DNA from 3 places in the Paenibacillus sp. FSL R5-0623 genome. Region 2 is predicted to be linked to each of the others. Evidence: riboswitches for the same ligand, from Rfam matches in the RefSeq annotation. Region 2 holds a riboswitch; each other region holds the start of a gene.
The links. Region 2 has a riboswitch for S-adenosylmethionine ahead of mmuP (S-methylmethionine permease). Riboswitches for the same ligand answer to the same signal wherever they lie in the genome.
Positions count from the first base shown of each region.

Region 1 (8,080 bases), 2.9 Mb from region 2:
ACAAGCTTCCAGGCATGTCCGCTGATGAACAGATTCGTTTACTGGCTTCCAATGGTCGTCTGATCAAACGTCCGATCGTTACGGATGGAGAAAAGGTGACGGTTGGATTCAAGGAAGAAACGTACGAGCAGGAATGGAATAACGCATAAACGCGCTGAATATTAGCCTTGAATTGTTCAAAATTCAGGGCTTTTTTGGCTGAACGATGGTTGGCGGAACTATGCTATAATGATAGAATTAGTTTCGTATTTTATATGCTAGATTTAGATAGGAGAGAACAAATTCAAGTGAATCAACGTAATGAACCTACTTTGTTGCTGGTAGACGGTATGGCGGTGTTGTTCCGTGCTTTTTATGCGACATCTGCAAGCGGATATATCAGACGTACAAAGGCAGGATTGCCTACCAACGCAGTCTACGGATTTATCCGTTATTTCTGGGATGCGGTTCAGACTTTTGGGCCAAGTCATGTCGTATGTTGTTGGGATATGGGCGGTAAGACGTTCCGCGGTGAAGAATACGCAGCTTACAAAGGCAACCGGGCGGAAGCTCCGGACGACCTGATTCCCCAGTTTGCCCTGATCCGTGAAGTGATGGATAGCCTGGGTATTCCAAATATAGGTGCACAAGGATTCGAAGCTGACGATTGTATCGGGACACTTGCGAAGTATTATACCGAAGAGACAGATATGAATGTTATGGTACTGACGGGTGACCACGACATGTTGCAACTGATCAATGATCGCACAAGTATCATTATTATGAAAAAAGGCCATGGCAACTACATGGTGTACAACCCTGAAACGCTCATGGCTGAGAAACAACTGACACCTCGTCAAGTGATTGACATGAAGGGTCTGATGGGAGACGCCAGCGACAATTATCCCGGAGTACGGGGAATTGGTGAGAAAACAGCGTTGAAGCTTGTACAGGAATACGGTTCCATTGAAGGGATTCTGAGCAACATGGATAAACTAACCCCTTCGGTGCGTAACAAGATCGAGAATGATCTGGACATGCTTCATCTGTCCCGCAAACTGGCAGAGATTCATTGTGCTGTTCCGGTTGCCTGTGCGCTGGATATCTGTGAATTGCGTCTTGACCCGGATATGGTGATGGACAAGTTTGAACAACTTGAGATGAAGAGCCTTGGCTCTTGGATGGGAGTGGCAATAGGGTGAGCAACATGAAGAACGTACGAACAGGCAAAAAGTGGTGGACAGGGGCTATGGCCCTCGTCCTGGTCTTGCCCGTAATTCTTTCGGGAGCAGTAAGTGCACCACAGACAGTGGATGCCAAAGCAGCAATTAGCACCAAAGTACAGAAAGTAAAAGCAGCAGGACGTAATTTTACCGTACAGACCATTTCGATTCCAAAGGGAACACCGGTTACCGTGGGACTCGCGAAGAAGCAAGTGGGCCAGACGGCAACATTGCCATCAATCGTGAAAGCCTATGGTGCACAAGCAGCCATTAACGGAGCATTTTTTGAAGCATACAACGGAGCACCAGATCCATATGGCATGTTAATAGCAAATGGTAAGGTCATACATATTGGAAGATACGGAACATCCATCGGATTTAAGGAAGACGGCTCGGCGATCATGGACTCACTTCAGGTGAGTTTGACAGGTAAAGTAACGGATACCAAAGGTAAATCACGCAGTTGGTATGCCACCTTTATTAATCGAACGCCTTCGGCGAACGCAAGCATTACGATGCTGTATACGCCTGAACGAGGTGCCACAGTCGGGTTCAAAGGTGGCACTGCGGTTGTCATGGAGAAAGGTATCGTGACCAAAAAAGTGCCCAATACAAATGTAGCGATTCCTAAGAATGGCTCGGTATTGGTCTTCACAGGCAACCAAAAGTCTTCTTCAGACCGTTTCACCGTTGGTTCGACCGTAGAAATGAATTATAAGTATACGAACGCAGCAGGCAAAGAGATCCCTTGGCAAGATGTAGTTACTGCTGTTGGGGCAGGACCACGTCTGGTAAAAGACGGCAAGGTAGCTGTCAATCCGACGAGCGAAGGTTTCAAGGATGCCAAGATTCTTAATGCTTCCGGAGCCAGAAGTGGTATTGCGATTATGGCAGACGGTTCTGTTATGCTGGCTACCGTTTCCGGAGCGACAATCAAGGAGTGGGCAGCGGTGATGCAGAAGCTTGGTGCCAAACAGGCCATGAACCTGGATGGCGGTGCTTCCTCGGGTATGTATGCCGGGGGCAAAATGCTGACTTCTCCAGGCCGGCTCTTGAGTAATACACTGGTATTTGGCGGCTCTGTGCGTTAAAAGAAAGTGATTATTGGGAGGTATGACGCAAATGACACTCACATCTGATCGAAAGCCAGGGGAGGGTACAGCTGTTCTGGCCATTAATGTAGGGTTGCCGCAGCCGCTCCCTGGGCAGAAGCGTGAAGTGCTGAGCGGCATTGTGAAACATCCTGTATCCGACGCGGTTTTCCTGTCATTCACTGGAATGACAGGGGACTCGCAGGCGGATCTGGTGCATCATGGCGGCCCTGACAAAGCCGTTTGTGTATACGATTACAGTCGTTATACGGTGCTGGAACAGCTGATGGATCGCAAGCTGAACTGGGGAGCTTGTGGAGAAAATCTGACAGTTGAAGGCTGTGCCGAAGAAGATGTCCGGATTGGTGATGTGTACGAGTTGGGCGAAGCCACAGTACAGGTCAGTCAGCCCAGACAACCTTGCTTCAAACTGGGTGCGAGGTATGACTATAAGGAGTTGCCTGTTTATTTTCAGGAGAGTGGACATACCGGCTTTTACTTTCGTGTACTGCAAGAAGGGGAGGTTCGGCCTTCATCGATATTTCGACGAATCAGCACCGATCCTTCATCCATGACGGTTCTTGAAGCCAATCGAATTATGCATCAGGGGAAAGAAGATATGGAAGGTATTCAGGCGTTACTGGCCATACCTGCGCTGTCAGACAGCTGGAGGCAAACGTTAATGAAACGATTGTCCAAGCTGGCGAACAAGTAGCAGGGTAATTATAGTGTTATCAAGAAAAGTAATCCGAATTCCTTTTTTAAACTAACTTGGGAGTGTGACTAACATGACGATCTTAGGCGCAATTGAAGCAGGCGGAACCAAATTTGTATGTGGTATTGGCACAGAGAACGGAGAAGTTCTGGAACGCGTAAGTTTTCCAACAACAACACCGGAAGAGACAATGGCTCAAGTGATTTCATTTTTTGAAGGCAAAGGCATTGAAGCTCTGGGTGTAGGTTCATTCGGTCCGATTGATCCGATTGAAGGAAGCCCAACATATGGCTATATCACAACAACACCAAAACCACATTGGGGACAGTATAACGTGATTGGCAAGCTCAAGGAGCATTTTAATGTGCCGATGACATTTGATACGGATGTGAATGGTGCGGCACTTGGAGAAGCAACCTGGGGCGCTGCACAAGGTCTTGAGAGCTGTCTGTATATCACTGTGGGTACAGGTATTGGTGCTGGCGCTGTGGTTGGTGGTAAAATGGTCCATGGATTGTCACATCCTGAGATGGGACATATCATTGTACGCAGACATCCGGAGGATACATACGAAGGTTTCTGTCCGTATCATGGTGACTGCCTCGAAGGTCTTGCAGCAGGACCAGCCATTAACAAACGTTGGGAGCAACCGGCTTATGAACTGCCTGCAGATCATAAAGCTTGGGAGATCGAAGCGCATTATCTGGCGCATGCACTGATGAATTATGTTCTGATTCTCTCTCCGCAGAAAATCGTCATGGGTGGCGGAGTAATGAAGCAGGAGCACCTGTTCCCGATGGTGCGTAGCAAACTGCAGGAGTTGCTGGCAGGATACGTTCAGCATCCGGCGCTTCAATCCGACATTGACCAGTATGTTGTGTCACCAGGACTTGGAGACAATGCGGGTCTGTGTGGTTCGCTGGCGCTTGCCAAGTTGGCATTGAATAAATAGGTTATTAAGGGATTGACGAATTTTACCATTGTGGTATGATATGGGCAACAGCATAGTACGGTTAATGAGGAAGCACCTCTCTTGCATGGATTTTGCAGGAGGGGTGTTTTTTTTGTGCTGCCTGTAGGTAGCGTAACTAACCCGTATAGGCTGAAATGTTAAAGGGAGGGAACAGAAAATGGAAGTCATTTTCATGAACAGATTGTCTAAAATGTCAGATCAGAATGCAGAGTATGCACAGCTATGGATTGGGGAGGAGGAAGATAGTTGGCAGCTGGGATGGAGCCGCTACGAGGAAGGAGAGCGTGAGGACAGCATCTGGTATGAAGGGACTTCTTGGGAGGAGCTGCTTCATATTTACCGTCTTCAGCTTGCGATACAGATGAGTGAGGGGTACCGACCGCAGTTGCAGGGGTTATTTCATGAGAATGATGATCTGAAATCACGCAGTTATGGTGGACAGCGCCTCCATTGTTATAGTGAGTTATATGGCAATGAGCAATTATATACGGATCTGTGCACATGGCGCAGGAAGAGAGCTGTGTCTGACCGGAAGGCACCGTATTTTGTTGCAACGAATCGTCTGCTGCGTTTGATCAGTGCCTTCGTTCCGCAATCGCTGGATGAACTGATGCAACTGCCGGGCGTGGGAGAGAGCAAAGCAACTGAGTATGGTACGGAATGGATGGAGATTACAAGCGGGTTGGAGCGTTCAACGACATTCCCGCTGGACTGGGTATATACGGCGCTGAAGGAAGAAGAGTATGAGAGTTGGTTATACAAGCAGAGAGAGCAGAAGTACAAGCAAGAACTGGATAAGTTCACCACGCGCAAGCAGGTGCTTGAAGGCATGAAGGAAGGATATACGTTAGAAGAGATTGTTAATCGATCCGGATTATCCCGACGCGAATTGATTGAGCTGTTGGAGACACTAGATCTCGAAGGTTATGACATTGATTGTCTTCTTGATGTGGAGCTGGCAGTGATGCCAGAGAACGAACAAGAGGCCGTATGGAGTGCGTATGAGGAGCTGGGAGATACGTTCCTGAAGCCAGTATTACATAAGGTGTATGGAGGAGAGAAACCCGATGGAGGAAGTCTGGAGCAGGTCTATGAAAGACTGCGTATGATTCGAATCCGCTTTCGTCGGCACGCAGAGACAGAGAAGAATGTTGGTTAATGATCAGAAATAAAAAGAAATGAAAAAAGACGAGGCGTTTCTCCCGGAGGAGCGCTTCGTCTTTGTTATTTCATATGAGTTCATACCCAGTCTTTCTTGCGGAAAATGAAGAACATGCTCAGGCCCAGGGTAACCATCAGGCCAATCACAACAAAATAGCTGTATTTCCAGTTAAGCTCTGGCATATTCGTAAAGTTCATGCCGTATATACCCGTAATGACCGTCAGCGGCATGAAGACCGTGGTAATGGCGGTAAATACACGCATGATCTCATTCGCCCGGTTCGCAATACTGGATTGGTAGGCTTCTCGCAAGTTGCCCATCAGGTCGCGATAAGTCTCAAAGGTTTCAGATATTTTAACAGCATTCTCATAGATGTCACTGAAATACTTTTGCAGTTGATCATCGATGAGACGCAGATCTTTTTTGTTCAGGGTGTTAATGACCTCTTTCTGAGGTCCAAGCACTTTTTTCAGCCACAGAATCTCACTGCGCAGCCCGATAATCTCATTTAGATGTGACTTTTTGGTGTGCATCAGAATGTCTTCCTCAAGCTTCTCGATCCGTGCTTCAATTCGATCACCTACGGTGAAATAATTATCAACAATCAAGTCAACCAGCAAATACAGCAGACGATCCGGTGTACTGATTTCCTGTTCCCACAGGATTGGTTTCAGTGTGCGCAATTCGCTGACCTTTTGTTTGGTAACACTAATAATGAAATGTCTGCCGAGGAATAAGTTGACCGCACGTAGAAATATCTCTTCATCATCGAAACGGATGCTATTAATCACAATAAAATAATGGTTCTCATAAATTTCAATCTTCGGACGTTGTTCTTCGTCACTGAGACAGTCTTCCACAGCCAGATCATGCATCAAGAACAGCGGCTGAAGTACCGCCAAATCGTCTACGTCTGCATCAATCCAGTAAAATCCTTCCGCTGGTGGAGTCAGCGCCTGCTGAATGTCGTCCACCGGAATAAATACACCGTTGTTTACCAACCGGATTTTCATCGTTAATCTACTCCTTCTGCACCCGCCAACTTGGCGGATATTATCATTATGGGCGCAAAAAGAACAAATCAGCCGGTCGGCAGCGGAGCCTGGAGATCAGGGCTGCGTTCACTATATAATCAAACGGAAGTCACGTCCCGCTGCCGGCATGCTGATGTCAATTCTCTATGCAGTTTGTCGGAATTCGGCTGCCAGTCAGGCCTCGGGTCGCCATCCATTTAATATGTCACCTCTCACATAAGGGTTTATAACACCTTGTTTAGTATACCGCTGGTACAAGGTGCTTTCAAGCGCAAAAATGTGTCTATTTCGCGCCCTGAGGCAGTGTATGACAACGGATGATGAACGGTTCCGATCTGGGAAGCAGACATCGAACTGCATCTTGACGTGAGGGCATTAATGTAATAAAGTAGACGGTGAACCATATTTAATTACAATCTAATACAGCGAAATCTTATCAAGAGTAGGTGGAGGGACTGGCCCGATGAAACCCGGCAACCGGCGGTATACCGCACGGTGCTAATTCTTGCAGCGACTAAGTGTCAAGTGGCACTGTTGTAACTGAGAGATGAGAGAGGCGCATATCTTTTTTACATATGACCTTTCTCGAATCCGAGGAAGGTCTTTGTTATATGCCCCGACTTCTCAGCAGTGATTTTCGCTAAGGAACTTGAGGTTGTTTGTAACGTTGGATGAAAGAGCAATTCAATGTTTTCACAAGCTCAAGGCAGTCTATAACTGTATTGATGTGAAGACATCAAGCCAGGGTGGCTGCATCTATCTATGCACAAGGAGGAGTTAGATTATTATGCCAATCAAAATACCCGATACTCTGCCAGCAAAAGAAGTACTTGAAGGAGAGAATATCTTCGTCATGGATGAAACTTCTGCATATCAGCAGGATATTCGTCCACTCCGTATCGCTATATTAAACCTGATGCCCACAAAGGAAACGACCGAAACACAATTGCTTCGTCTGGTGGGAAACACGCCTATTCAGGTGGATGTCGTTCTCGTACATCCCAAATCCCATACGTCGAAGAATACGTCTCAGGAGTATTTGGATCTGTTCTATAAAACCTTTGATGAGATTGAGCACCGCCGTTTCGATGGAATGATCATTACGGGTGCCCCGGTGGAACAGATGGATTTCGAAGACGTGAACTATTGGAATGAAATCCAGGAGATCTTCGAATGGACCAAAACCAATGTGACTTCAACCCTCCACATATGCTGGGCATCCCAGGCAGGTTTATACCATCATTTTGACGTACCCAAGGTTGCACTTGATGAAAAGTGTTTTGGCGTTTTCCCACATACCATCAATAAACCACATGTTCCATTGTTGCGTGGATTCGATGAAGTATTCAACGTTCCACATTCCCGTCATACGGAAGTGAGACGCGAAGATATTGAAAATAATGAGAATTTAGAGATTTTGGCTGAATCCGAGGAAGCGGGGATCTTCCTGGTTGCTACCAAAGACGGCAAACAGATTTTTGCCACAGGACATGCCGAGTATGACCCGTTCTCATTAAAGTGGGAGTATGACCGGGATGCAGCCAAAGGGTTGGATATCGCATTGCCTAGGCATTATTATCCGAATGACGACCCTTCCCGTGTGCCACCGGCTACTTGGCGCGCTCATGCCAACTTATTATTCTCTAACTGGCTCAATTACTATGTGTATCAAGAAACACCTTACGATATTGGCCCGCAAATCTAATCGAGATTACAGGAGGATGCAGCAATGGAAGACAACAACAAGTTGAAAATCGAAAGCCGCTTAGCACAAATTGGGTCCATCAATGAACCGGTAACAGGCGCCATTAACTTTCCGATCTATCAATCCACTGCGTTTCGCCACCCGAAGCTTGGACAAAGCACGGGGTTTGATTATATTCGTACGACTAATCCAACCCGT
Region 1 is NZ_CP150233.1:1,912,111-1,920,190, forward strand. It holds gene MKY92_RS08870 (arsenate reductase family protein) at 1-149, shown strand, start outside; gene MKY92_RS08875 (5'-3' exonuclease H3TH domain-containing protein) at 288-1,181, shown strand; gene MKY92_RS08880 (phosphodiester glycosidase family protein) at 1,187-2,293, shown strand; gene MKY92_RS08885 (MOSC domain-containing protein) at 2,325-3,008, shown strand; gene MKY92_RS08890 (ROK family protein) at 3,082-3,960, shown strand; gene MKY92_RS08895 (HRDC domain-containing protein) at 4,139-5,140, shown strand; gene corA (magnesium/cobalt transporter CorA) at 5,221-6,156, opposite strand; SAM riboswitch class I at 6,608-6,731, shown strand; gene metA (homoserine O-succinyltransferase) at 6,965-7,882, shown strand; gene MKY92_RS08910 (PLP-dependent transferase) at 7,907-8,080, shown strand, end outside.
Region 1: it holds a riboswitch for S-adenosylmethionine, as region 2 does, so the genes downstream of both, metA (homoserine O-succinyltransferase) here and mmuP (S-methylmethionine permease) in region 2, are expected to answer to the same signal.

Region 2 (8,080 bases):
CGTTCTGTCAGATAATAAGCGGCGTAACACACTGCGATAAATGGAAGCCCACAATACAGTGCAATTCGCTGTGTCGGGTCAAAAGCAATACCTATGCATGAAGCCAGACATAATATAAATGAAATAATTGGTACAGCCGGGTACAGCGGTGTGCGGTAGACCAAATCTTTGACCGCATGGCCTTCCCGGATATACTGTCTGCGGAACATGTACTGGGAAGCGCTGATGCTCATCCATACCGCAACGACAGCCAGACCTGAAATGGAAACCAGTGTAATATACACGGTACCTGGCGCAATGATACTGGACAGCAAAGCCAGCGCACCACCAACCATACTGATCAGAAGTGCATTCAATGGCACACCCTGTTTGGTCAATTTGGCAAACCACGGGGAGATCGTTTTTTTATCAGCCAGAGACCAGAGCATCCGCGAAGAAGCATACAGGCCTGAATTGGCAGCAGAGAGAATCGCCGTCAGAATAACAAAGTTCATAATGTCTGCTGCATAGGGTACACCCACCCGCTCCATTACCGCTACAAACGGACTTTCCAGTACACTGGCATCCGACATGGGCAGCAAGGCCGACAAGATAATAATCGTTCCGATGAAGAAAATAACCAAACGCCACAGCGTTGTATGAATAGCTTTGGGTATTGTCTTTTCCGGGTTCTCCGTCTCACCGGCAGCAATGCCGATTAATTCGGTGCCTGAGAAGGCAAAGTTTACAGCAAGCATGGTCATCAATATCGCTGTAGCCCCATGAGGGAACCACCCGGATGCGGTAATGTTCGATAGAAACGGCGCTGGTTCAGCATCCGCCATCGGAATGAACCCAAACATGGCTGCGCCACCGATAATAATGAAAATTACGATAGTCACTACTTTTACAGATGAGAACCAGAACTCGGATTCCGCAAATAATTTCACCGTTAAAGCGTTAAACAGAAAGATCATCAGGGCAAAGAGCGCGCTCCATATCCATACGTTCACCGATGGGAACCAGCGCTGCATCAGCAATCCGGCGGCTGTGAATTCGGAGCCAAGCGCAACAGTCCAGGTTAACCAGTATAACCAAGCCACCGTGTAGCCTGTTGCCGGTCCGATATATTTGGCTGCATAACTATGAAATGCTCCCGTCTCTGGCATATGAACAGACAGTTCACCAAGACAGAGCATCACCAGATATACAACGATGGCTCCGATCAGATAAGACAGAATGGTCCCAAGTGGTCCAGCCTGCTGAATCGTGTAACCCGAGCTTAGGAATAATCCTGTTCCAATCACTCCACCAAGAGAGAGCATGACCACATGCCGTGCCTGCATTTTCCGCTGAAAATGCCCTTTGTCGTTGTTGTTCTCCATACCTGCTGCTCCCTACTTCTTCATCCAGAAAAAACAAAAAAGACCCACTCTGCCTAAAGAGTGCGCCGTTACTGACAAATAAAAACAAACGCTCCTATCTATCAGGCTTTCACCCGCTGGAATTAGCACAGTATCCTTCAGATCTGTTGCTGAGGTTTCTAAGGGCCAGTCCCTCCACCTCTCTGGATAAGAAAATGATTTTTTACTAATATAGCGATCTATCATGAATGTGTCAACATTTAAATCATAAATGAAACACATCGCTATTCGGTGGATGATCCCGGATTGGTAATGCTAATCTTCACATCGTACGTAATTGGCACGGTACTAAAAATGTTATCCCAATCATCTTTGACTTTCTTCCATGTTTTGGGCTCTTTAATACGTAAGCTATCCCGAAAATCCGCAACATCCACTTTGTAGGTATGCTGCAGCTTGTATAACACCTGACGAATCTGTTGTTCCGCCAGTTCAGCAAATTCTTTTTCCAGTTCCCCGCGATAAGCCCCTTTTTCCTCTCTTTCCGGAGCATGCCAATCCTCCATTAACCAGCCTTCGGATTCGGTCTTTACATGGAATGAAATATCATTGCCAACAACCTTGGGAATTACTTTTGTTTTCTTCTTTTTCATTTCATATACAACAGTGAATCCCTCTTTGTTGTAAGTCTTCAAGACGCCTCCTTTTTCCTTAGGCCTGAGCCACGATAAACCTTCCAGATCCGTTTGACTTAGTTCTCCAATAAACTTAGTTGTTTTCCCATCGAATATGCTGCCACCTGAGAACTTGCCCTCTCCATTGGAGTACAGTACATTCTGGAGCAAGAAACTGGAACCAGACTGCATTTGGGCATCTAATTTGGAGAGCAAAACAGGGTCCAGGATTTTGTTGGACAAGTATGAATTACCGGTAATTCCTGTTAGATAAAATGCTGGAATCCGAGAGGGATCATCCGAAGTCAGGACATCCACGGCGCGATGGTGACTTATCAGCACCAGACAATTTGGACGAATATCGTTATCCCGAAGTACAAAATCCAGCAGCTGGTCCAGACCATACTTTTTGGCAATATCCTTGGAGACGACGATGACCTTTAGATGATGTCCGATAAGTGGACGGTCTCGCCTTAGTGCGAACTGACGAAAGATTTGCAGCAAGGAATCTCCAGTAAGCTGTTCATTGGAGTAGGAAGTCTTTCCCGAAGCAGGTGAACCGGATTGTCCGCTCTGTTTAATGTTCGAACCGCCCGTGCCAGGAGCAATCTGCACGGTAGCCGTTATATAATTATTCTTTGGATACTTTCCTCCCTGGGCAGCGATGTCCTTCTCAAATTCTGTTTCTTTCGCGATATCGATCCCGAGACCAACATAGACACTTAGTTCCTCGATCTCCCTACTGCTCCAGCATCCGGATATTACCAGAAGGACAGACAGAGCATAAACTACACGTAAACGCATAAAAAAACGAATCATGCATGTTTGCCTCCTTTTTTGCGAATCAGACTTATTATCAGCAGCAACAGTGGTAAAGTGGCAAACAAAAGTACGGATGAGTTGCCCAACATATCACCCAGTGCAAAGGTTTCGTCTACGGTTTTCGGCATCAATGCTGTTAGATATATTACTGGCAGAAGGGCGTACATAATGACTTTGATTTTCTTTGTACGAAACAAATCCCGAATACCTACCGAAGCACAATAGTGTGTGATCGTGAAACTCGAGAAGATCTGCATAATCCAGATGACCAATAACAAGGATTCGAACCGCTCAAAGATTAAACCTTGAATCTCAAAGCTTCTTACGAGATCCAGCGTGGGCCAAGTACGTGTTTTGATGCCGTCGAGTGACAGACTGCCTACAACCATCACTACAGTAATCAGATAAATCATAGTCGATATGATGATGCCCCAGCTCATGGCTACATTGCTCTTTTTTGGGTTTTTCATATATGCAGTCATGACAAACATGACTTCGTACCCCGTGTAAGCCAGCAGCGAAGGTTTCAAACCTTTGAGGACTGGCATGATACCCTCTCCGAGAACGGGTCTCAGATTGCCGATCTCAAATAACTGATTACTAAGCAAAATTTCAATCACAAATATAATCAGTGTAATCGGCAAAATAATCTCAAATACACGCACAATGACGGCGAGTCCACCAGAGATCAAATATATGCCAATCCACATAAACACCATCACAATGGCCCATGTCGGAGTACGCTCTAGCAAATACATGCCTGTCACTTCAGCCATGACCCTGATTTCGAATGCGGCAATCACCATAAAGTAAATAATCATGGCGAATCCCAATATGTAAGCAATCCAGCTCCCCGTAATCTCACGGGTGAACTGGAACACTGTTTTCTCCGGAAATCTGCGACACAGGGTAACCAGAATAATTCCGACACCCGTGATAATCAGTCCAGACAAAATGATGGAGATCCAGACATCCGGTGTTCCGACAGCTTTACTCGTCGTTCGGGGGAGGGTCAGGATCCCCGCGCCAAGCATGTAATTAACAATAACTACGACGGCCTGCCTTGTGCTAATATTTCCTTCAGAACCGTTCACTTCATCCCACCTCATACCTCGTGATTTGCTTGATTTATTTTTTGCGGTCTTTATCTATTGGATTAGACATCTCGGGACGCTTCCTCATCATATTTAGCGGAGCACGGATAAAGAAATCCTTCCATTCCCCAAAGTGATAAGGAACGGCCGGTGCAACATAAGGTAGGCCAAAGCTCGAGAGTCTCGCCAGATGGGTACATATAAGGAGAAAGAACATAACCACGCCAAACAATCCGAGTACAGCTGCGCTAAACATGGCAGCAAATCGCAGAATTCGCAGTGTGATGCCGGCACTATAGACAGGGATCGTAAAGGAGGATATGGCGGTAACCGCAACAACGATGACCAGGAATTGGCTTATAATTCCTGCCTGTACGGCCGCCTGGCCGATAATCAGACCTCCAACGATACCCAGCGAGGGTGCAATCGGCTTAGGTAAACGAATGCCAGCCTCCCTCAATATCTCGATCGAAACTTCCATGATCAGTACTTCGATGATTGAAGGAAACGGCACTCCCGTCCGCGTTTCAATGATCGTCAATACCAGCTTGGTTGGGATAAGTCCCGGATGGAACGAGATAAAAGAGATATAGAGCGCAGGTGCGAGCAAGGCCAGCATGGCGGACATAAAGCGCAGCATTCGCAGGAATGTTCCAGGAATCCATCGTTCATAATAATCCTCGGGAGATTGGAGCAACATGCTAAACGACACTGGCACAATTAAGACAAATGGCGTCCCATCCAATAAAATAGCCACTCGCCCTTCCAGTAAAGCACCCATCACCCGGTCTGGTCTTTCTGTATTCAACACTTGTTGAAACGGACTGAGCGTATTGTCTTCGATGAGCTGTTCAACATACCCAGATTCCAACATGGAATCCATATCCATCTCTTCAATTCGCTTTTGGACTTCCGCCACGAGATTAGGATCAGCAATATCCTGAATATAGGCAACAGCCAAATCTTTCTTGATCCGTGAACCTACTTCATACTTCTGAATAAAGAGGCTCTGATCACTACCATACCGACGCAAAATGCCTGTATTATCACTTAACTGTTCAGTAAAACCAATTCGGGGGCCACGCAGCAGCCCCTCTGACACCGGTTCATTCACACCACGTGTTTTAATCTTATGAGCTCCAATTAATAGAGCCCCCGGCAATCCATCAACCAACAGTGCATTCTTGCCAAAAAGCACGCCAACTGAGACCTTTTGGAGGGACTGTGTCTCCTCAACCAGACTGACAGGTAATAATTGATCTTGCAGATAGGCCGACAGTAAATGTGCATTATCCGGATGGAGGAACCCCTCCCGCTTAAGCTCTGGAACGCCTTCCATCATTAACGGTGTAATCAGGTGATCATCGATTAAGTCTTGATCTACCAGGCCTTCGGTATAGATGACAGCTGCCCTTGTATTGGTACCTCTAATGGTAAATTCCCGAATGTGCACATCAGCATTTTGACCAAAGCTTTCTCTTACACTGGTCAGATCCGTATTGTACTTGCCGGTCATTTTAATATTGGCATATTGGCCTGTTTCGGTTCCCTGACCCTGACCCGCGGTAGCAGGAGAAATATCTTTCGAGGATATGGAGGGTTTCTCGGAACGAGAGAAGGTTCCACGCTTAATGGCGGCATTGATCCACCGCATGGTTACTGTAATGCCGATCGGTATGATAAGGACCAAGAATGCCTGAATCCATATGGTCCAATCCGGCACGTAGGATACAATTGTTGACCACATGTTCCCACCCCAACATTTCTCTGCATGATGAAGCTGCAGGTATTCCCAAGTATTGTGTCCCCGTTTGATCACAATAATTCCCGTTTTTTTGTGTACTGAACGACAAAAAAAACGGTTCCTGTGTAAGGAACCGCTATTACTATATATTCTTATACGATTCTGGTCACATGCTCCGCTTTGGCATCCAACAAGTGAGCTGATGCAGCAATTGCTGTAAAATCATTCAGAGCGATCTCAATCTGCTTCTGGCTCTGCTCGACATATTCTTCTACTTTTTTGGTACCGCCTGTGATATTACCTATCTCCTTTGTTATTCCGGTAACGCTATCACGAATCTCGTTAATCGAACTCTCCACCATTGCGGATAGTTTCTTAACTTCTTTAGCCACGATATCGAATCCTCGTCCAAATTCTCCTGCATGTGCAGCCTCAATGGCAGCATTCAACGCAAGCAATTGCGTCTGAGACGAAATCTCGCGTATCGTTCGTACCACGCCCTGAATCGATCCGGCCTGTTCCTGCAAATGAGTCAGCGTTGCACGGTTAGTAGCGGACACCTCTGAGATATAGGAGATACTGGACATTAATTCCTGGCTCCGTTCAATGCCTACATCTGCCTGCCCATTTAGTTCATGAGACATCGCTTTTAGCTCATTCACTACGACCGAAATGTTGTTCTGACGGTTGGTAATGTTGGTGGCGATTTTGGAGACACCCAATATCTTCTGATTTGTCTCATCGTACACCGGCATATATGTCGCCTCAAGCCATACGGAATTTCCCTTTGCATCCTTGCGTTCAACCTTGTCCTGGAAGCTGACACCATTAAATATGCTATTCCAAAAAGCATCATAGTCCGGGGTATTTGCAAATTGACCGAAGCATAGTTGCTGATGCTTCATGCCGTACATCTCATCTACCGTATATCCCATCGTCTGGGCAAAGACTTCATTCACGTAGGTTACCCGGCGATCCAGATCAAATCGAATGATAGCAAGACTTTTCTCCATCGCCTTGATGACCATTGCATCGGTGACAACATCTTTCTTTTCCATATCTAATACAGACACTTGATAACCCCCACAGTTCATTCCATAATAGACAGCCTTTAACTAGCAAAAACGATCATAACAACATATGTATCCATCAGGTTCTAGATGACTCTACTATTGATACCCGATTTGCAGCATTTTGGATCACCTGTTGTCGTTTATTTTTCCAAAAGAAAATCTGCTTCACCTCATCCGCTGGCAATGGCTTGCTGTAGTAGTATCCCTGCACTTTATTGCAACCTTGTTCAGTCAAAATATATAGTTGTTTCTGCGTTTCAATGCTTCTGCAATATCCTGGATAAAAGGCTTCCATCATCATACTTTTGGAGCATATTCATCGTCCAGAAAAGAGATGTTATAACTTATATTATCCGTAAAATATCTCTGTATCTACTTGTACGTATCGTAACATAAGGCAAAAAAGGATACACTTCTGCACTTGTAACGTATTTGTAACATAATTTCTGTTTTTTTAGTAACCGTTTAGTGCCTTTATACAAGAAAAACAGAGAAACCGAAAAAAAGAAGAGCGCATGATATTCATGGCTCTTCTTTTTTGATGTTTTTAAGTTAGTTAAAGGTTACATACCGAGTGCTTAACCGGGGGCCTGAACTCATTTTAAAAATCGTGCACAGTGACACACAGCTGAATCGCAATGCCAAATGGGTCCCGTACAATACCGTATCCTGGGCTGAATTCATTTTGTTCATATGGCACCAGTACCTTCACACCCTCATGTTGCATCAGAGAATGATACAGTTGATCGATTGTATCTTTGTCCTTGGATTGAATACATAGTGACGTACTGTTCCCCAGCTGCCATGCTCTCTCCGTGTCCATTGCTTCTTCCGCAATCATGACTTTGTTAACCCCAATCTCCAGCACCGAATGTGTAATATACTCATCTTGACCGGCAGGGTACTCGAAGCCCGGGTTCATCTCCTTCATCTCTTTATAACTTTTCTTGAATATCACCTTGGCGCCCAGAAACTCTTCATAAAAAGCAATGGCCGCCGCCGCATCCCCGTTCATCGACAAAAATGGTATCACTTCAAAATTCATTATATTGCCTCCTTGTTCCTGTTGGATTACACTTATCACTATAACAACGAAAGGTGCCAATCCATGGCACCATTAAGAGGTTTGATATGAAAAAATCAGAACGTATGAACCAGATGCTGCGCTTCATTAATCAAAAACAACAGTTCACCCTGCAAGATCTCATGCAGGAGTTCCAGATCTCCAAACGAACCGCGTTAAGAGATATCGCTTCATTGGAAGAGTTAGGTGCCCCCATCTATGTCGAATATGGACGCTACGGCGGATATCGACTGCTGCAACAGATGC
Region 2 is NZ_CP150233.1:6,032,810-6,040,889, forward strand. It holds gene mmuP (S-methylmethionine permease) at 1-1,364, opposite strand, end outside; SAM riboswitch class I at 1,456-1,557, opposite strand; gene MKY92_RS26530 (Ger(x)C family spore germination protein) at 1,628-2,836, opposite strand; gene MKY92_RS26535 (GerAB/ArcD/ProY family transporter) at 2,833-3,933, opposite strand; gene MKY92_RS26540 (spore germination protein) at 3,968-5,680, opposite strand; gene MKY92_RS26545 (PAS domain-containing methyl-accepting chemotaxis protein) at 5,830-6,735, opposite strand; gene MKY92_RS26550 (hypothetical protein) at 6,827-7,051, opposite strand; gene MKY92_RS26555 (VOC family protein) at 7,352-7,795, opposite strand; gene MKY92_RS26560 (YafY family protein) at 7,882-8,080, shown strand, end outside.

Region 3 (8,080 bases), 440 kb from region 2:
CAGCAATCCATGGTCAATTACAATGTAAAACTCCTGACACGCGAAGGGTACATCACAGCCATTCTGGTTACAGATACGGCCAACTTTCAACAGAGCCGCCAGGAATTCGAGGAAACTGTCCTTAATCAACTTAGCATCAATGCAGGATATACCTACGAGGAGTACAATGCTTCGACTGACAAAACATCCACCATAGGACTCAACAGTCTTCTGATGGGCGGGATCGGGTACACGGCTTCCCAGAAATTCAGTGCTCTTCTTTTGCTCAAAAAAGGATGGGCTTTGATCCTGGTTGTCCTTCTTGGACTAATCGGTTGGATCAGATACAAGCTCAAAAGCTCACACGCAGAAGAAGAAACACTCTCTCCCTCCGAGAGGACGTACCTGCAAGAAGCAGATGAGCAGCAGTATGCTGATCAGAATGAATTATCCTACTACCGCCAATCTGGGCATCCATCCAACGCGGAGAAACAAGATAAGCCCTAACCCTTCCCTTATTGATCCCCACATCAGCACAGACTTAGGAAACATAAAATAAGCCGTATATCTCTTCTGGAGAGACATACGGCTTATTCTTAATAGCTTCACATCATATCATACATATCGTGAATTATTCAGTTGCAGGTTCAACTGCACCTTTATAACGTTCTTTGATGAATGTTTTTACTTCTTCGGAGTGCAAAGCAGCAGCCAGTTTTTGAATTGCATCTGCATCCTTGTTATCCTCACGGGAAACGAGGATGTTTGCATATGGGTTACCTTGCAGATCTTCGATCAGCAAAGCATCATTCGCCGGATTCAGGTTCGCTTCGAGTGCATAGTTGGCGTTGATGAATACCAGATCCGCTTCATCCAATTGACGAGGCATCATGGCTGCATCCAGCTCAATGATATCCAGGTTCTTCGGATTGGCTGTGATATCTTGAATCGTAGATGCAATATTTGTGTTGTCTTTCAGCGTAATAATGCCTTCCTTCGCGAGCAACAATAGGGCACGTCCACCATTCGATGGGTCATTCGGAATCGCTACTTTTGCGCCGTCTGCCAATTCATCCAAAGACTTAATCTTCTTGGAGTAGCCGCCAAAAGGTTCAACATGAACAGGTGTTACAGCAACGAGGTTGAATCCACGTTCTTTATTTTCTGTATCCAGGTAAGGCTGATGCTGGAAGAAGTTTGCATCCAATTTTTTGTCAGCAAGCTGCTGGTTGGGTTGAACATAGTCATTAAATGTAACGACTTGCAAACGAATACCTTGTGCTTCCAGTTCAGGCTTGATGCTTTCCAGAATCTCTGCATGTGGTGTGGGTGAAGCTCCAACTTTCAATTCAACCGTGCGTGGTGCACCTGCTGAATTGTCTGCGCCGCTATCCGAGTCCTTGTTGTTTCCGCAAGCTGCGAGAACCGCAATCAACATAAGACTAAGTAAAGCAAAAGACCATTTTTTCATGTGTAAAACCCCTTCTCTAATCATTTTTGTCATGTGGCGTCCGCATTATTGCATATCCATCATGTTATCTATGTGTTATTTCCTGGTGAAAAATGTAACCAAGCGATCTCCAGCCATCTGGAGAATTTGCACAAGAATGATCATCGATACTACGGATATAATCATGATTTCATTTTGATAACGATAATACCCATAGTTGATTGCCAGCGTTCCCAGTCCTCCACCACCAACCATGCCCGCCATCGCTGTGTAAGAGACAAGCGTAACAATGGTAATGGTAATCCCAGCAACCAAACCAGGTAATGCTTCAGGCAGTAATACCCGTCTTACAATCTGTCCGGTCGATGCACCCATCGACTGTGCCGCTTCAATGACACCCCGATCAACTTCTCGTAACGTCGTCTCCACCAATCGAGCAAAGTAAGGAGCTGCTGAAATAACTAATGGCGGTATAACCCCTAACACACCTGTAGCAGTACCGACGAGTGAACGAGTGAATGGAATAAGAGCAACAATTAATATGATAAATGGGACTGAGCGCAAAATATTCACAATCAAGGACAATATAATGTACACCGTCCGTGACTTGATCGAAGCAGATCGGGCTGTCATGAACAGCAGTACTCCGAGCGGTAAACCAAAGATAACAGTAAACAAGCCTGATACACCCAAAATTTGCAGTGTCTCTATGGAAGCTTTACCAACCTCTTCCCAGCGAACGGTTGAAAAATCCATCTAACGAAGCACCTCCACATCAAGTCCCTCAGCGGTTAGTTCTGATATCGTCCGATCAATCGCATTTGAATCACCCTCGAACCGAACGGTCAGCTGTCCATAAGGTACCTGTTTAATCGTAGAGATTGTTCCTTGCAGGATGGCAAAATCCACGCCTGTCTTACGTACCGTTCTGGACAAAATCGCTTCATATGTTTTGTTACCCAGAAAAGATATCTTCACAAGTTTGGAAGCAGCACCTGCCTGCAATTCAACGCCTGCATTCGCCAGAGCGGTCTCTTCCAGAGCAAGTCCAGCTTCATGGTCACGCATCATGAAGTCCCGCGTAATCGCATGTTTCGGCTTCAGGAACACTTCTGTTACAGGTCCCTGTTCCACAATGCCACCTTGATGAATAACAGCCACCTTGTCACAGATGTTCTGAATGACATGCATCTCATGTGTAATCAGTACAATCGTGAGGTTATACTTTTCATTAATGTCGAGTAATAACTTCAGGATTGAATTTGTCGTCTGCGGATCAAGTGCCGAAGTAGCCTCATCACAGAGAAGTACATTCGGATCACTTGCAAGTGCTCTCGCAATCCCTACACGTTGTTTCTGGCCACCCGATAATTGAGCCGGATATTTGCTGCTATGGTGCTCCAGACCAACCAGTGCCAGCATTTCCTTCACTTTGCGATCAATGGCTTCCTTGGGTGTATTCACAAGCTTTAGTGGAAAAGCTACATTGTCATATACCGTTGCCGAGGATAACAGATTAAAGTGTTGAAAAATCATCCCGATTTTGCGTCTCTGTTGCTGCAATTCGGTTTTGCTCAGTTCAGTCAGGTTGATTCCGTCAACCCATACTTCACCCTCCGTAGGCCGTTCCAGCAAATTAATACAGCGAATCAATGTGCTTTTGCCCGCTCCGGAATGGCCAATCACTCCGTAGATTTCACCCTTTTGGATGCTCAAATTCAGCTCGGACAACGCTGTTGTAGATTTTGCCCCTTTGCCGTACGTTTTCGTTAAACCTTTTAATTCAATCAATCGCACTTGCCCCTTTCCAACCACCTACATGTATCTTTACCCGATCTAAAGGAAAACTCCCCTTAAAGTACAAAAAAAAGAGCCCTTTGCAGATACAAAGAGGGCTCTTTACGTGAAAGAATATACCTTCTCATCTGCCAAAATCGTGTCTCGCACCATTTTGTAGGAATTAGCACCTAACATCTATAACGAATGATACATGTATCATGTCGTTACAAATCGGTTGCCGGGCTTCATCGGGCCTGTCCCTCCGCCGCTCTCGATAAGAAATATGTTGTTGTAGGATTTTATAAGTTCATGTAGTTTATGCTTTATAATGTGAACGTAACTTTTGAAATATCAGTTCAATCTTTGTCACTGTAACATACTAATTGAAACTCAGTATATTCCAAGTATTCCGATTTGTCAAAGGGAATTATTTCTTTTCCATATTTTGTTGATATAACTATAAGAGGCTGTTAACGTTTCACAGACCATATCCACGCCCTGACGCATTTCCTGCACATGCTGATTCAGATCCTCCAATTTCACTTTACCTTGCAGGGTCTGATGTAACTGCCACAGGTCATCATGCATTTCAGAGTTCATGTAGTGAATTTCCATATTACGTCGTTTGCGCAGCTTGCTCATCGGTTCACGATAAGAGTCCTTGATCTGTATTAATTGCAACGCAAGATCATGATGCTCCCTCGCATAATCGAACTGCCTTAACACCGTAAAATAAGAAAAATGCGCTTTGGTATTGGAAGTATTCAGCTGGAATATTTCATTTAATACCGTGCCCACTTTATCCAGAATGGCAAAGCAGCGGATAAAGCCATCTTTGTAGAAATACACATACCGGGCATACTCGGCTTTTTCTGCCGGGGTCATATCGTCTGTTGAGCCTGCAACGACCTTTTTGCGAAAATGTGCAGCAGCGAAACAGCTTTGCTCCAGTTCATCCAATGAGGAGATGAGTCCCTGGGTCCACACATACAGTTTCCGATAGTCATGCGTGGGATCATGGTCCACATGCATTTGTCGCTGAAATAGCTCAAGCGTATGCGCCATTGCGTCCATCGCTGCCTTCAATTTACCTTCGTTTATACGTGGCTTTTCCCCCAACAACGTTCGCAGCATATCTAACCTCCTCTTTTCCAAATCAACAAGAATTCATCACCGTAAACGTAACACATCATCCATTCCGTGTAATTGCTGCTTGCCATAGGTTGCCCTGATCCCCCTGACATCAAACAAAGTCCACCTGTCCAATGATGTACATCACTGGATGGTGAACTTTCATGTTTAGCCCACAAGAATGGAGCTATGTCTTAGAATCGATTAACCGGGCGATGCAGCTTGTACACCAGGAAACTCATATACGTTAAGACTCCGAACAATAGGGCGATATCCAGCATATGAGCAAGAGCTACGAACATGTATACTTCAGGACGGTTCATTGTCACCATCATGAAAATACCAATGACTACTTGCATCAGAATAAGAACAACGGATACCACACCAAGAGTACGCATTTCCTTGTTGTCCGGATGATTACGGTAAGCGAAGTGACCCAGGATTGCGATAACAATCACGAGCGACGCAGCTGCTGCACGGTGAGCAAAAGCAACCGCTACCCCACCTGAAAGCTCAGGAATAATCTGCCCGTTACAGAGCGGAAATCCGGAACATCCGCCGGCAGAATCCGTGTGGCTCACAAATGCACCCGTGTATACCACGAGATATGTGTAAATGGTGGAGAACCAGACCAGATTCCTGAATTTTTTAGTGACCCGAGGGTATTTATTCAGGCGCTCCAATCCACCATCTTTGGCCTCCTGCCTTATGCCCAGCGCCATCATTAGGGAACTGGCAAAAGCAATCAGTGCAAAGCCGAAATGCAGTGCCATGACTGCTGAAGATTGGGAGAAGACAACGGCAAAAGCCCCCATGATTCCCTGGACGATAACAAATACCAGAGTTAAGAAAGAAAACAATTGCAGGTCACGGCGTGACTTGCCGAATCGCAGAAAAGCCACAAACGAGGCAATGGACAACAGTCCAGCCAGTGCACTCACAGCGCGATGGGAATATTCAATGAGTGAAGCCACAGTATGTGCGGGAACGAGTTTTCCGTTACATAAAGGCCATTCCGTTCCGCAGCCAAGGCCCGATTCCGTTTTGGTTACAATGCCTCCACCAAAAGTGGCCAGAAACATGACAAGACAGGTTAATACGGTTAACCATTTAAACAAAGTTAAGTGTTTCAATTTTTTCTCACCCGCTGTTGGTTTAAGATGGCGAAGAATATTCTCCGCTTGTTTCGGTACTTTGACACTTATTTCACAACTAAATTCATTATACCGGATAAAATGTTCATTGACGTCGCGCTTTGTGACAAAATGTTAACGTCTGGTGAAATAATGACCCACAGGTCATTGAGGATATGTAGAGAAAGGTTTCTTACATAGAACATGTCGAACACACAAACGCCATTTCCCTATTTCAAGAGAAATGGCGTTCTTTTTATTATACCCTTTTACGACATGAACCTGTCATACTTTTATATAAGTTCAATGAAACATTTACACAATAACGGAGAAGACAGAAATAACCAGAAGAAGCGAAGCTAAAAGCTTTCTGAAAGAAAGCTGCATCGGAAGCATATGCTTCGCCTTTATCCCCAGATTTCCCCCTTTATAAAAGGGATCAAAAGGTTATTCTGTCATCGGAGTGTCTGTGTGAATATTCATTAGTTGAACTTGTATAACTTCATTTATGGATCGTGTTGTACACCTCAACTGCGCGATCCAGGAACTGCTCAATCTCTTCTCTCGACTTGCGCAGCTTGTTCACATACCGTACCAGTTCGCGGCCATCTGTATACGCCACAAAGCTTGGGATGCCAAGAATATTCTGTTCTTCACTAACAGTTCCAACCTGATCCACATCGACCTCAATCAAAGTCAGTTCACGTGCATATTTCTCTTCAACCTCAGGCATAAACGGATCAATGTATTTGCAGTCACCACACCAGTCTGCCTTGAATACGGCAATCGTCAAACGTGGGGATTGGATGGCTACATCAAAAGCCGGTTTGGAAGTAATCTGTTCCATTCAGTTCATCTCCCTTTCTGTACCTTGTCTTACCCTAAGTGAAGCAAATTGGCGAGTGGAAGTCAAATAATCAGCGCATACTTAGAATAAACCACATGCTCTGTGAATTTAAACCCAGAACATCATGAAAGGATGTCACATCATGACTTCCACCAGAACCGATTCTTCCAGCGAACAGCATCACGGTTCCCTCCTGCAGATGGTCCGTTCCATTCCGGGTGCTGCCCGGGAAATCTGGCGTGGCAAACAGGCTGCATGGCAAGCTTCAGCACAGCTTCGTCACCCCTTGCGTGACATCGATTGGGATACCGATACGGCAGCTGCCTTGCAGTCTGAGGTGGAGCGTTTGTTACCTGCGGGCAGCAAATCTTTTGCACGCACGGACCAGGTTCAAAGCGCACTCGTCTGCGAAGAAGATTGCATCATTCTGGAAGAGATTAAGACACTGACCCAGGAGCATAATCGGAGTAATATCACCCGCACGGCAGCCTATCTGGAATGTTATGAGCAATATCCCGAACTGCATTGGGCACTGCTGGCCCATATGGTCTCTCGCAACGGCGGATATCACATGACAGATCTTCAGAGTGACTTGATGCATAATCTGCAGAATCAAAGCGATCGCGAGCGTATGTATCGGCTGCTGGAGCGATGCAATGCACTCATTTTCCAGGATGCATATCCCCAGCTTCTGCTGTATATGAACAGTCGTCGGATCGGACGAAGCTGTTTCCATCTCTTGTCGCACTTTCACGTATCGGCGTTTATGACGCCGTTTTGGGAACGCTTTTGGCTGGAACGATGCAGTTCACTGCTAAGTGTGGCATTAATTATTAATGAGCAGAACTATATCGAGAGCCGAGTCGTGCAGCATCCTTATTTTCAAAAAGAAGTACTCTCCAAACCCGCATTCCATCTGCATAATCTGGCGGGTCTGAATCATATCGTTTTCCCTCTTGGACGAGGAGCAGGACTCGCAGGACGCGTCATTGAACATTTTGGCAAGTTGGATGAGCGAATCATGTTTGGCAAAGGCCTATATGCTTTGTTGTTTGGTATGGAGCAAGTACACACACAAGTGTTGGAGTTCGCACGTTTGGTTCCCCATCGTGGCTCGCGCGCTGAATATTGGCCTGGGCTGTTTACCATTCGTGAAGACGAGGCGGGTGAACATACATTATACGCTCAGGCGTTACTGGATGAGGAATGGCTTCCAGAAGGGCAACGATTATATAGTCCGGAACTGCTCTCCGTATGGGGAGACACGCCTTATGAACCGATCACCAGACAGGACTGGCTTCAGACTCGGGATTGTCTCGGTTATCTGACGGCACCGCGGCGTCCATGGCTATTCGAGATGAGTCACGAACACCGGTATGGCATGCTGAAAACAGCACTGGCTCATGATGCTAAAGCCATCACACACTAATCTAAAGATCATATAGAGCAGGCAAAGACGGATGATGTGAACACCGATGTACCGCTAATCCTCGCTTGCTGGACTAATGTAAAGTTCAGTCGCTCAGCTCTCCTTATCTATACAAAAAGCCCTGTCCGCTTAACAGCAGACAGAGCTTGTATCCAATTTCCACAAAATAGTAATGCTTGAATGGTACTCCTTGCATTTTAAGCTCTTTGCCCAGCTCCACGTTGAAGACGCATAAGTGGACGAAGAATTTTTTGCAGGATACGTGGGTAACTGCCCAGCTCGTCCTTGCGCAGTACACGCAGCACAACCATGAGAACCAGATACACCACCAC
Region 3 is NZ_CP150233.1:5,589,590-5,597,669, forward strand. It holds gene MKY92_RS24590 (DUF2167 domain-containing protein) at 1-486, shown strand, start outside; gene MKY92_RS24595 (MetQ/NlpA family ABC transporter substrate-binding protein) at 611-1,450, opposite strand; gene MKY92_RS24600 (methionine ABC transporter permease) at 1,526-2,185, opposite strand; gene MKY92_RS24605 (methionine ABC transporter ATP-binding protein) at 2,186-3,220, opposite strand; SAM riboswitch class I at 3,348-3,489, opposite strand; gene MKY92_RS24610 (Cthe_2314 family HEPN domain-containing protein) at 3,626-4,342, opposite strand; gene MKY92_RS24615 (heme A synthase) at 4,534-5,457, opposite strand; gene MKY92_RS24620 (thioredoxin family protein) at 5,975-6,319, opposite strand; gene MKY92_RS24625 (DUF2515 family protein) at 6,462-7,748, shown strand; gene MKY92_RS24630 (polysaccharide biosynthesis protein) at 7,946-8,080, opposite strand, start outside.
Region 3: it holds a riboswitch for S-adenosylmethionine, as region 2 does, so the genes downstream of both, MKY92_RS24605 (methionine ABC transporter ATP-binding protein) here and mmuP (S-methylmethionine permease) in region 2, are expected to answer to the same signal.